Regions from separate parts of the Mesorhizobium sp. M7A.F.Ca.CA.001.04.2.1 genome, predicted to be linked through region 3. Evidence: predicted binding sites of a transcription regulator. Region 3 holds the regulator's gene; each other region holds the start of a gene.

Region 1 (3,259 bases), on a different contig from region 3:
GCGCTTGATCCCTGGGAGCTTGATCTGCGGGCGTGTGATGCCTATTTGCGCCGCATCACGCAAATCAAGCGCGTTTCGACGCATGCGCCCCGGAGGGCGGCATGGCCGCGCCCTGGAGCTTTGTCATGTTGGAAACCTATCAAGTGACTGAACATCACCCCAAACTCGGCGAATTCGGCTATGCCGGCGACGATCACGTCGTGCCGTTCGAGGTCGGCCCTCTCGACGTGCGCGGCCGCACGGTCCAACTCGGGCCGATGCTGGACGCCATCCTCAGCCGCCACGATTATCCCGAGCCGGTCGCCCGCCTGCTGGCGGAGGCCTGTGTGCTGACCGTGCTGCTCGGCACTTCGCTGAAGTTCGAGGGCAAGTTCATCCTGCAGACCCGCACCGACGGACCCGTCGACATGCTGGTTGCGGATTTTTCCACGCCCTCGGCGCTGCGCGCCTATGCGCGTTTCGATGCCGACCGGCTGGAAGCGCTGGTCGCGGCGGGCGAAATGTCCCAGCAGACGCTGCTCGGCAGTGGCGTGCTGGCGCTGACCATCGACCAGGGCGCCCATACGCAGCGCTATCAGGGTATCGTCCAGCTCGATGGCGAGACCCTGGAAGACGCGGCACGCACCTATTTCCGTCAGTCGGAGCAGATCCCGACGGATATCAGGCTGTCGGTGGCCAAGCTTTTGACGCCCGGTCCCGGCGGCGCCCGCGAGCAATGGCGCGCCGGCGGTATCCTGGCGCAGTTCCTGCCGCAGTCGCCCGAGCGCATGCGCGTCCCGGACCTGCCGGGCGGCGATGGCGATCCGCGTGAGGAGATCCACGATCCGGTCGACAATTCCTGGCAGGAGTTGCTGGCTCTGCTCGGCACCATCGAGCCGACCGAACTGATCGACCCGACGATCGGCGCCGAGCGGCTGCTCTACAGGCTGTTCCACGAGCATGGCGTGCGCGTCTTCGGCGGCGTTCCGGTCGCCGACCAGTGCTCGTGCTCCAGGGACAAGATCCGCGGCATCCTCGAGGGTTTTTCCGCCCAGGAGATCAAGGACAGCACCGAAGACGGCGGCATCCACGTCGCCTGCGAATTCTGTTCGAAGCAATATGATTTCGACCCGGCGGAATTCGCGGCCCAGTAGAGTAGAAACCACGCCTCACCGGTCGCTCCGCGGCCGGTGAGGCGAAATCAATTCACCGTCCGCCGCGTCCCCGGCAAGTCCAGCGAAAACGCCGGAATGGCGATGTCGAACGTCTCGCCCCGCTTGTTGCGCATCGTGTAATGCCCGACCATGATGCCGGACGGTGTCGAGAGCGGGCAACCGGATGTGTACTGGTAGCTGTCGCCGGGATTGAGTTCGGGCTGGTCGCCGACCACGCCGGGGCCGCGCACTTCCTCGACCCGGCCGGTGCCGTCGGTGATGTGCCAATAGCGCGACAGAAGCTGCACGAAATCGTCCGACTGATTGTCGATCGTTATCTGATAGCCCCAGACATAGCGGTTCTCAGAGGGATCCGAACGGTCCTCCAGATAGAACGGCCTGACCTGCACTTCGATGTTGCGCGTGACGGCGCTATACATAAGCGGCTCCAAAAAACGGTTCCAGCGGAACTTTCGGCGCTCCGTGCGGTTAGGTCAACCGATCGAAGCCTCCTCTGGCCGGCCTCGCGGGCAGGTGCCGACAAAGAATGTCATTTAAGTGACATATGACAATGATGGTGTGCGCGGACTGGTGACGCGCGACTCGGGCGCTCTGCTGAACTGTTGAAACCGGCCATCTTGCGGACCGGTTTTCCTGGAGTGACCGGATCTCGATGCAACTCACTCTCATAGCCGCCACGCTTTCAACCGTCCTCATCCTCTCGAATCTCGCCAGCATCGTGCTCGCCGCGTCGCGTCTGAGACGGCGTCGCACCATTGCGCCGCCGGCCGGCAAGCCGCGGCCGGTGTCGATCGTCGTGCCGTCGCGCGGCGTCGAGCCGTTCACGCAGGAGACGCTGGAGCGCGCCTTCTCGCTCGACTGGCCGCGCTATGAGCTGATTTTCTGCGTCGCCCATGCCGACGATCCGGTGGTCAAATTGATAAACAGGACGATCGTCCGGTTTCCGAAAGTGCCGGCCCGGCTGCTTGTCGGCGACGACCGCATCAGCGCCAATCCGAAACTCAACAATTGCGTCAAGGGCTGGGAAGCGGCGCGGCACGACTGGGTCGTCCTGGCCGATTCCAACGTGCTGATGCCGAGGGACTACATCCAGCACCTGATGGCTGCCTGGCGGCCCGGCACCGGCCTTGTCTGCTCGACGCCGATCGGCTCGCGGCCGGCCGGCTTCTGGGCCGAGGTCGAATGCGCTTTCCTCAACACGCTGCAGGCGCGCTGGCAGTATGCCGGCGAGGCGCTCGGCCTCGGCTTTGCCCAGGGCAAGAGCATGCTCTGGAACAAGCCGATGCTCGACGCCAATGGCGGCATCCGCGCGCTGGCCGCCGAGATCGCCGAGGATGCCGCTGCGACCAAGCTGGTGAACAGTCTCGGCCTGCGCGTCAATCTCGTCGCCGCCCCCTTCGAGCAGCCGCTTGGCCGGCGCTCGTTTGACGACATCTGGTCGCGTCAGGCCCGTTGGGCGCGCCTGCGCCGCGTCACTTTCCCGCTGTTCTTCGCACCCGAAATCCTGACCGGTGCCGTGGTGCCGCTGGTGCTTGCGCTGATTGCAGCGGCAAGCGCCGGCTTCAGCCTCTGGGCAACCGCCCTTGCCGTGCTGGCGGCCTTCTATCTTCCGGAGTGCGCCCTGGCCTGGTCCAAGGGCTGGTACCTGTCGCCACGCATGGTCGCCGCGATCATGGCGCGCGACCTGATCCTGCCGGCGATGTGGGGGCGCGGCTGGCTCGGCGGCGCCGTCGACTGGCGCGGCAATGCGATGACCATCGGCACCAAGACGGCCGAGCTGGAAGAGACGCCGTCCGGCGCCTGAAGGCCTCCTACCTGGCCTTCAGCGCCTGCGCGATGTCCTCGAGCAGATCGTCGGTATCCTCCAGGCCAACCGACAGCCTGAGCGTGCCCGGCCCGATGCCGAGCTCGGCGCGCGCCTCGTCGCTGAGGTTCTTGTGCGTCGTCGTCGCCGGGTGGGTGATCAGGCTCTTGGCGTCACCGAGATTGTTGGAGATCAGGACGATGTCGAGCGCGTTCTGCAAGGCGAAGGCCGCCTGCTTGCCGCCCTTGACGTCCAGGCAGATCAGCGTCGAGCCGCCCGACATCTGCTTCTTGACGATGTC
Region 2 (3,259 bases), on a different contig from region 3:
CGTCGAGCTCCAGCTCGACTTCGCCGATGCGGATCTCGCCGACGAAGGGGTGGTTGCGGGCATAGCCGCGCTGGGTGGAATAGCCGAGCGCCAGCAGGAACCCTTCATCGCCGCGTGACAGCGCCTGCAGGCGGATGTCGCGCGCCATCGGGAATTCGAGCGGCTCGCGGGTGATGTCGCCGGGGACATGGTCCTGCGGCATGTCGCCATCCGGTTCGATCAAGCCTTCGCGGGCGAGGATCGCCGAGACGCGCGGCATGGCTTGCGCTTCCGTCTCGCGCAGCAAGGGCTCGGCGACATCGGCGCCGGCGGCAAGCTCGGGATCGAGCAGCCGGTGGGTGTAGTCGAAGGTAGGTCCGAGCAACTGCCCGCCGGGCAGATCCTTGTAGGTCGCCGACACGCGCCGCTCGACCAGCATGTTGGCGGTGTCGATGGGCCTGGAGTAGCCGAAGCGCGGCAGCGTGGTGCGGTAGGCGCGCACCAGGAAGATCGCCTCGATCATGTCGCCGCGCGCCTGGGCGATGGCGAGCGCGGCCAGTTCACGATCATAGAGCGAGCCTTCGCTCATCACCCGGTCGACGCCGAGCGCCAGCTGCTCGATGATCTGGTCGAGACGAAGGGCGGGCACCGAACGGTCGCCACGCCGGCGGTCGGCCAGCAGGCTGTGGGCGTTGGCGATTGCCGCTTCGCCACCTTTTACCGCGACATACATCTTACGCCTCCATCGTCTTGATGCCCGTCGTGCGCGGTAGGCAGGCGATGCCGCCTGATGTGGCGAGGATGAAGTCGACGCCGCGCGGAAAGCGCTTGATATTCTGCTTCCACTGCTCGACGAAATGGCGTGGTATCTGCGCCGGCGCGATCGTGGCGCTGGTTTCGATGCCAGGACCTTCGAGCAATAGCGGCGTGCCGGAGACCAGATCGCTGACCTGCAGGATCAGCGTGGTCGAGCGGTCGGGATAATCCTGCGTGCCCTGCGAAAAGCCATCGAGCGCCATCATCTCGGCAGGTGCTGCGATCAAGGCGAAATGCGCATCGGCCGGTGTGTTGGCCAATGGCGCGCCGGTATGGAACCCAAGCCATGATCTGATCGCGGTGGAGGCCTGCAAAGCCGGGTCGAGCCAGAGCGGCGTGTCATTGTCGCACAGCGCCAGTGCGATGGCGCCGGCGGTAGCCGAGAGCGGCACCGGCGGGCGGGCGAAGGCCGGCAGCGGTTGCACGCTGCCCGGCCGCGCCATTGCGTCCATCACGGCGCGGAACACGGTCTGGGCGTTGAAGACCGGATCGGCGAACCCGCCCTCGATCGATTGCACAGCTGCGTCCATCAGTCTTCTCCGCGAACCATGGTGAAGAAATCCACCTTCGTTGCCGCCGTCTCGGCGCGGCGTTTTTCGTGCGCCATGGTCAGAGCCGACTGCAGAGGCGCTATCAGTCCGGTCTCGACCTCATTGCGGCGGGCAGGGTCCTGCCATAGGGCGTCGGCGATAGCCGCCAGCTTCGCCTTCTGCTTGTCGCGGCCAAGCGCATAGCAATGGCCGACCTGTCCGGTGGGTAGCCTGACCGTGGCGCGGGTGACGGTCGCCTCGCCGACATTGAAAGGGGCGCCGCCGCCGCCGATGCGGCCGCGCAGGGTGACAAGGCCGGTTTCGGGGCCGCGCAACAGCTCGGCGTCCGAAGGCAGTCCGGCCTCATTCCAGAGCCGCACGATGTCATCGCCGCTGGATTGCGCAAGGGTTGCCATGGCGGCCTTGCGCTCGGCCTGGTCGCGGGCTTCCTGTCCTCGCATGAGCTGTAGTCCTCGTGGCTAAATTTGTCTATTGATATAGACAACTATACAAATTATACCTATTATCTAACGGGTGTCCATGACGGGTGGATGACAGCGATAGAAGACTGGGCGCTGGAAGATTGGGGCAATGATGGTCGGGCGGCTAGCAGCGGACAGCATCGAGCGGCGCAGTGGCGTTTCGCTGTGGCGGCAGATTGCCGACAAGATGCTGCATGCGATCGCCATCGGCGATTTCACGGAGAATGCAGCGCTGCCGCCGGAGGTGGCGCTGGCAGAGCGCTATGGCGTCAACCGCCACACGGTGCGCAGCGCCATATCAGCCCTCGTAAGGGAAGGCGTGCTGCGGGCCGAGCAGGGGCGCGGCACCTTCGTGCTGTCGCGCAAGCGGCTGTCCTATCCGATCGGGGCGCGCACACGGTTTTCGACAGGGCTGCAAGCGCAGACGACGGAACGGCACATCGCCTTGCTCGCCTCGTCGGTCGAGCCGGCCAGCCAGCGCGTCGCCGAGGGACTGGGTCTTGCCAAGGGAGCCGATGTGATCCGCCTGGAAACGCGCGGCGAAGCCGATGGACGGCCGGTGTCGCGCGCTGCTGGCTGGTTCGAAGCCCGGCGCTTTGCCGGCATCGATGCCGCGATGGCCGAGACCGGCTCGATCACCGCCTCGCTGGCGCGGTTCGGCATAGACGATTACCTCAGGCAATCGACCGTGCTGTCGGCGCGCCATGCCGATGCGGCGGACCTTGCCGACCTCGACCTGCAGCCGGGCGCCATCGTACTGGTCACGGTCGCCGTCAACGTCACGCCGGACGGCCAACCAATCCAGTTTTCCGAGTCGCGCTTCCCGGCCGAACGGGTGGAGCTGAAGCTGTCGGCGCTGTAGGGAGTGACGGGCTTATACGAGACCGTGATTTATCTGACTCACGCTGATATCAGACCAGCTCGGTCGCGCTCACTTGCGTCTTGGCGATTGAGGACCGCCTTCCCCCACTCCGTCTCGGCTTCGCCGAGACGGAGTGGGGGTCGACCTGGCTCGGGCGTCGTCAGTTCGGGCTGGGTTCGCCGCCTGCCATGTTATAACCCCACCTCGATCACAGCCTTGATCAGGCCGGATTTCTCATGCGCCCAACGAGCCAGATCGCGCGGCGTGGCGGCGAGTGTGGTGCGGTGTTTGACGAGCTTGGCCAGTGGTACGGCCCCGTTGCGGATCGAGGCGGCGACATGATCGAAGTCGGCGCGCAGCGCGTTGCGGCTGCCGATCAGCGTCATCTCTCGCTTGTGGAATTCCGGGTCGGAAAAGCTGATATCGTCCTTGACGACGGAGACCAGCACCAGCGTTCCGCCATGCGCGACATGGGCGAAGGCCGACTGCACCGACTGGGTGTTGCCGGTGGCGTCGAAGACGACATCGAAGCCTTCGCCTGATGTCGCTTCCCTGACCAGATCGGGCACCGCGCCGCGCGAGCCGTCTAG
Region 3 (3,259 bases):
GACCTGGACGTGCGCAGCATCGCTCGTATCGCGCTGGCCGTCCAGGGCATCACCGACACCCGTGCCCGCGCCATGCTGTGGTCGCCGATCACGCCGCACACCGACATCGCCTTCGCCGACATATTCGAAGAGGAGTTCGGCATCCCAGCCATTATGGAGAACGATTGCAACATGATGGCGGTGGCGCTGCGCTGGCGCGACCCCGATCGTTACCGCGACGATTTCATCGCCATCCTCCTGTCGCACGGCATCGGCATGGGGCTGGTGCTGAAGGGCGAATTGTTCACCGGCACCCATTCCTCGGGCGGCGAATTCGGCCACATGATCCATCGGCCGAACGGCGCGCTGTGTCGCTGCGGACGGCGCGGCTGCGTCGAAGCCTATGCCGGCAATTATGCCATCTGGCGCAACGCGCGGCAGATGGGCGAGGATGCAGAGCCCGTCGCCGATGTCAGCGACGCCGACATGCGCGCCCTGGCTGCCGCCGCCCGCGAAAGGGACGGACCCGAACGGGAAGCCTATCGCAAGGCCGGCGAAGCGCTCGGCTACGGCCTCGGCAGCCTGTTCGCGCTGATCGATCCGGCGCCGGTCGCCATGGTCGGCGTCAGCGCCGCCGCCTTCGACCTGATCGAGCCGGCATTGCGGCAAGCGATTGCCCAGACCGCCGGCGGCCAGCATTCCAAGTCGATTTCCTTCGACACCGAGCCGAACGAACTGCCGCTGATCCGCGAAGGCTGCGCCATGCGGGCGCTGATCTTCGTCGATCAGGAGATTTTTGCGCCGGGCGTGCAGGCGAGATCCGGTCTCGGCGGCAAGAACGTGGCGTAAGTTCAAACGAGGGAGTTCAGTCCTCGCGAATGGCGTAACCCGCCCCACGGATGGTGCGGATGACATCGGGCATACGGCCGTTGTTGACCGCCTTGCGCAGCCGGCCGACATGCACATCGACCGTGCGTTCGTCGATGTAGATCGTCTCGCCCCAGACATTGTCGAGCAGTTGGCTGCGCGAGAACACGCGGCCTGGATGGCGCATCATGAATTCAAGCAGGCGGAATTCCGTCGGCCCGAGCCGGATCTCGCTCTTCTTGCGATAGACACGGTGCGATTCGCGATCGAGCACGATATCGCCGACCTTGAGCACGCTGGACAGCACTTCCGGCTTGGCCCGGCGCAGCAGCGCCTTGACCCTGGCCATGAACTCCGGCGTCGAGAAAGGCTTGACCAGATAGTCGTCGGCACCGGTCGAGAGGCCGCGCACGCGGTCGCTTTCCTCGCCTCGCGCGGTCAGCATGATGATCGGCAGCCGCTCGGTCTCGGGACGCATCCTTAGCCGGCGGCAGAGTTCGATACCGGAAACCGCAGGCACCATCCAGTCGAGCACCAGAAGGTCTGGAACGTTCTCCTGCAGCCGGATTTCGGCCTCGTCGCCGCGCGTCACCACCTCGACCTGGTAACCTTCGGATTCGAGATTGTAGCGGAGCAGCACGCCTAGCGGCTCCTCATCCTCCACCACCATGATGCGTGGCGCGATCATCGGCTGGTCACCCCTGTCATGCCGCTGGCGCGGACATTGCCGTCTCGTCCTGCTTCGGACGATTGGCTGGCAACTGCGTGCCGGTCAAAACATAATAGGCATTTTCGGCGATGTTGGTCACGTGGTCGCCGATCCGCTCGAGGTTCTTGGCGCAAAACAACAGGTGCGTGCACGCCGTGATGTTGCGCGGATCTTCCATCATGTAGGTCAGAAGTTCGCGGAACACCGATGTGTATTTGACGTCGATGCGTTCATCATTGTTTCGGAGCGTGGCAAGCGCTGCCGCGTCAGCGGCGGCATACTCGTCGACGACCCCCTGCACCTGGATCAGCACCAGCTGCGCCATCGCGTCGATCGAATGCGAAAGGTCGTGCGGCGTGACGCTCAGCCCGACAGTGCCGACGCGCTTGGCGATGTTCTTGGCAAGGTCGCCGATGCGCTCGAGGTCGCCGGCCATGCGGATCGAACCGACTACCGCACGCAGATCGTTGGCCATTGGCTGGCGCTTGGCGATCAGCGTGATGGCACGATCGTCCAGCTCGCGCTGGCGTGCATCCATGATGGCGTCGTCGGAAACCACCCGCTGCGCCAGCGCATTGTCCGAATTGAGCAAAGCCCTGGTCGAGCCACCGACCATCGAGCGGGCGAGATCGCCCATGTCGCGGATCAGCTGGCTGATCTGCTCCAGATCCTCATCGAAAGATGCGACGGTATGTTCACCCATGATCTTCGTCCCTCATATGCCAGAGATCAGCCGAACCGGCCGGTGATGTAGTCCTGGGTGCGTTTGTCGTCGGGGGTGGTGAACATCTTGTCGGTGGCGCCCTCCTCGACCAGATAGCCAAGATGGAACATCGCGGTGCGCTGCGACACGCGCGCTGCCTGCTGCATCGAATGGGTGACGATGACGATCGTATAGTTCTGACGCAGTTCGTCGATAAGTTCCTCGACGCGAGCGGTGGCGATCGGGTCGAGCGCCGAACACGGTTCGTCCATCAGGATCACCTCGGGTGACACGGCGATGGCGCGTGCAATGCACAGGCGCTGCTGCTGGCCACCGGAAAGACCCGTGCCAGGTTCCTGCAAACGGTCCTTGACCTCGTTCCAGATCGCCGCCTTCTTCAGGCTGGACTCGACGATCTGATCCATGTCGGCCTTGCGCTTGGCCAATCCGTGGATGCGCGGACCATAGGCGACGTTCTCGTAGATCGACTTTGGGAACGGATTGGGTTTCTGGAACACCATGCCGACGCGCGCCCTGAGTTCGACGACATCGATGTTCTTGTCGTAGATGTCCTCTTCGTCGAGCGTGATCTTGCCGGTTACCCGTGCTGAATCGATGGTGTCGTTCATGCGGTTGAGGCAGCGCAGGAAGGTGGACTTGCCGCAGCCGGAGGGGCCGATCAGCGCCGTCACCTGGTTCAGGCGGACGTCGAGATCGACGTCGAACAGCGCCTGCTTCTCGCCGTAGAACACGCCGACCTTGTCGCCGCGCATTTTTATCACTTCGTTCGACTTCATCTTGTCGCCCACTGCGTTTTCAAGGGACTGTTCGGTCATGATGTTCATACCAAAATGCCTTTTTTCTACCAGCGCCGCTCGAACCGACGCCGAAGCACGATCGCGGTGATGTTCATGGCCATGAGGAAGACGAGCAGGATGATGATGGCGCCGGACATGCGCTCGACGAAGGCGCGTTCGGCCTCGTTCGCCCACATATAGATC

The links. The regulator PhoB, encoded in region 3, activates phosphate uptake and scavenging genes when phosphate is short. The targets are predictions, from matches to a motif close to TGTCATNNANCTGTCAT.
Region 1: the regulator PhoB is predicted to act here: its motif matches at 1,682-1,698, upstream of EN955_RS00230 (ceramide glucosyltransferase).
Region 2: the regulator PhoB is predicted to act here: its motif matches at 1,866-1,882, upstream of phnF (phosphonate metabolism transcriptional regulator PhnF).

What each region holds. Positions count from the first base shown of each region.
Region 1 covers NZ_RZQT01000001.1:48,101-51,359, reverse strand. Annotated here, with positions in the region: gene EN955_RS00240 (Hsp33 family molecular chaperone) at 102-1,133, shown strand; gene apaG (Co2+/Mg2+ efflux protein ApaG) at 1,181-1,573, opposite strand; gene EN955_RS00230 (ceramide glucosyltransferase) at 1,807-2,958, shown strand; gene EN955_RS00225 (O-succinylhomoserine sulfhydrylase) at 2,966-3,259, opposite strand, start outside.
Region 2 covers NZ_RZQT01000065.1:4,418-7,676, reverse strand. Annotated here, with positions in the region: gene EN955_RS20450 (carbon-phosphorus lyase complex subunit PhnI) at 1-712, opposite strand, end outside; gene phnH (phosphonate C-P lyase system protein PhnH) at 714-1,325, opposite strand; gene phnG (phosphonate C-P lyase system protein PhnG) at 1,325-1,786, opposite strand; gene phnF (phosphonate metabolism transcriptional regulator PhnF) at 1,920-2,669, shown strand; gene EN955_RS20430 (zinc-binding alcohol dehydrogenase family protein) at 2,861-3,259, opposite strand, start outside.
Region 3 covers NZ_RZQT01000018.1:25,543-28,801, reverse strand. Annotated here, with positions in the region: gene EN955_RS08465 (ROK family protein) at 1-828, shown strand, start outside; gene phoB (phosphate regulon transcriptional regulator PhoB) at 845-1,534, opposite strand; gene phoU (phosphate signaling complex protein PhoU) at 1,551-2,258, opposite strand; gene pstB (phosphate ABC transporter ATP-binding protein PstB) at 2,285-3,103, opposite strand; gene pstA (phosphate ABC transporter permease PstA) at 3,121-3,259, opposite strand, start outside.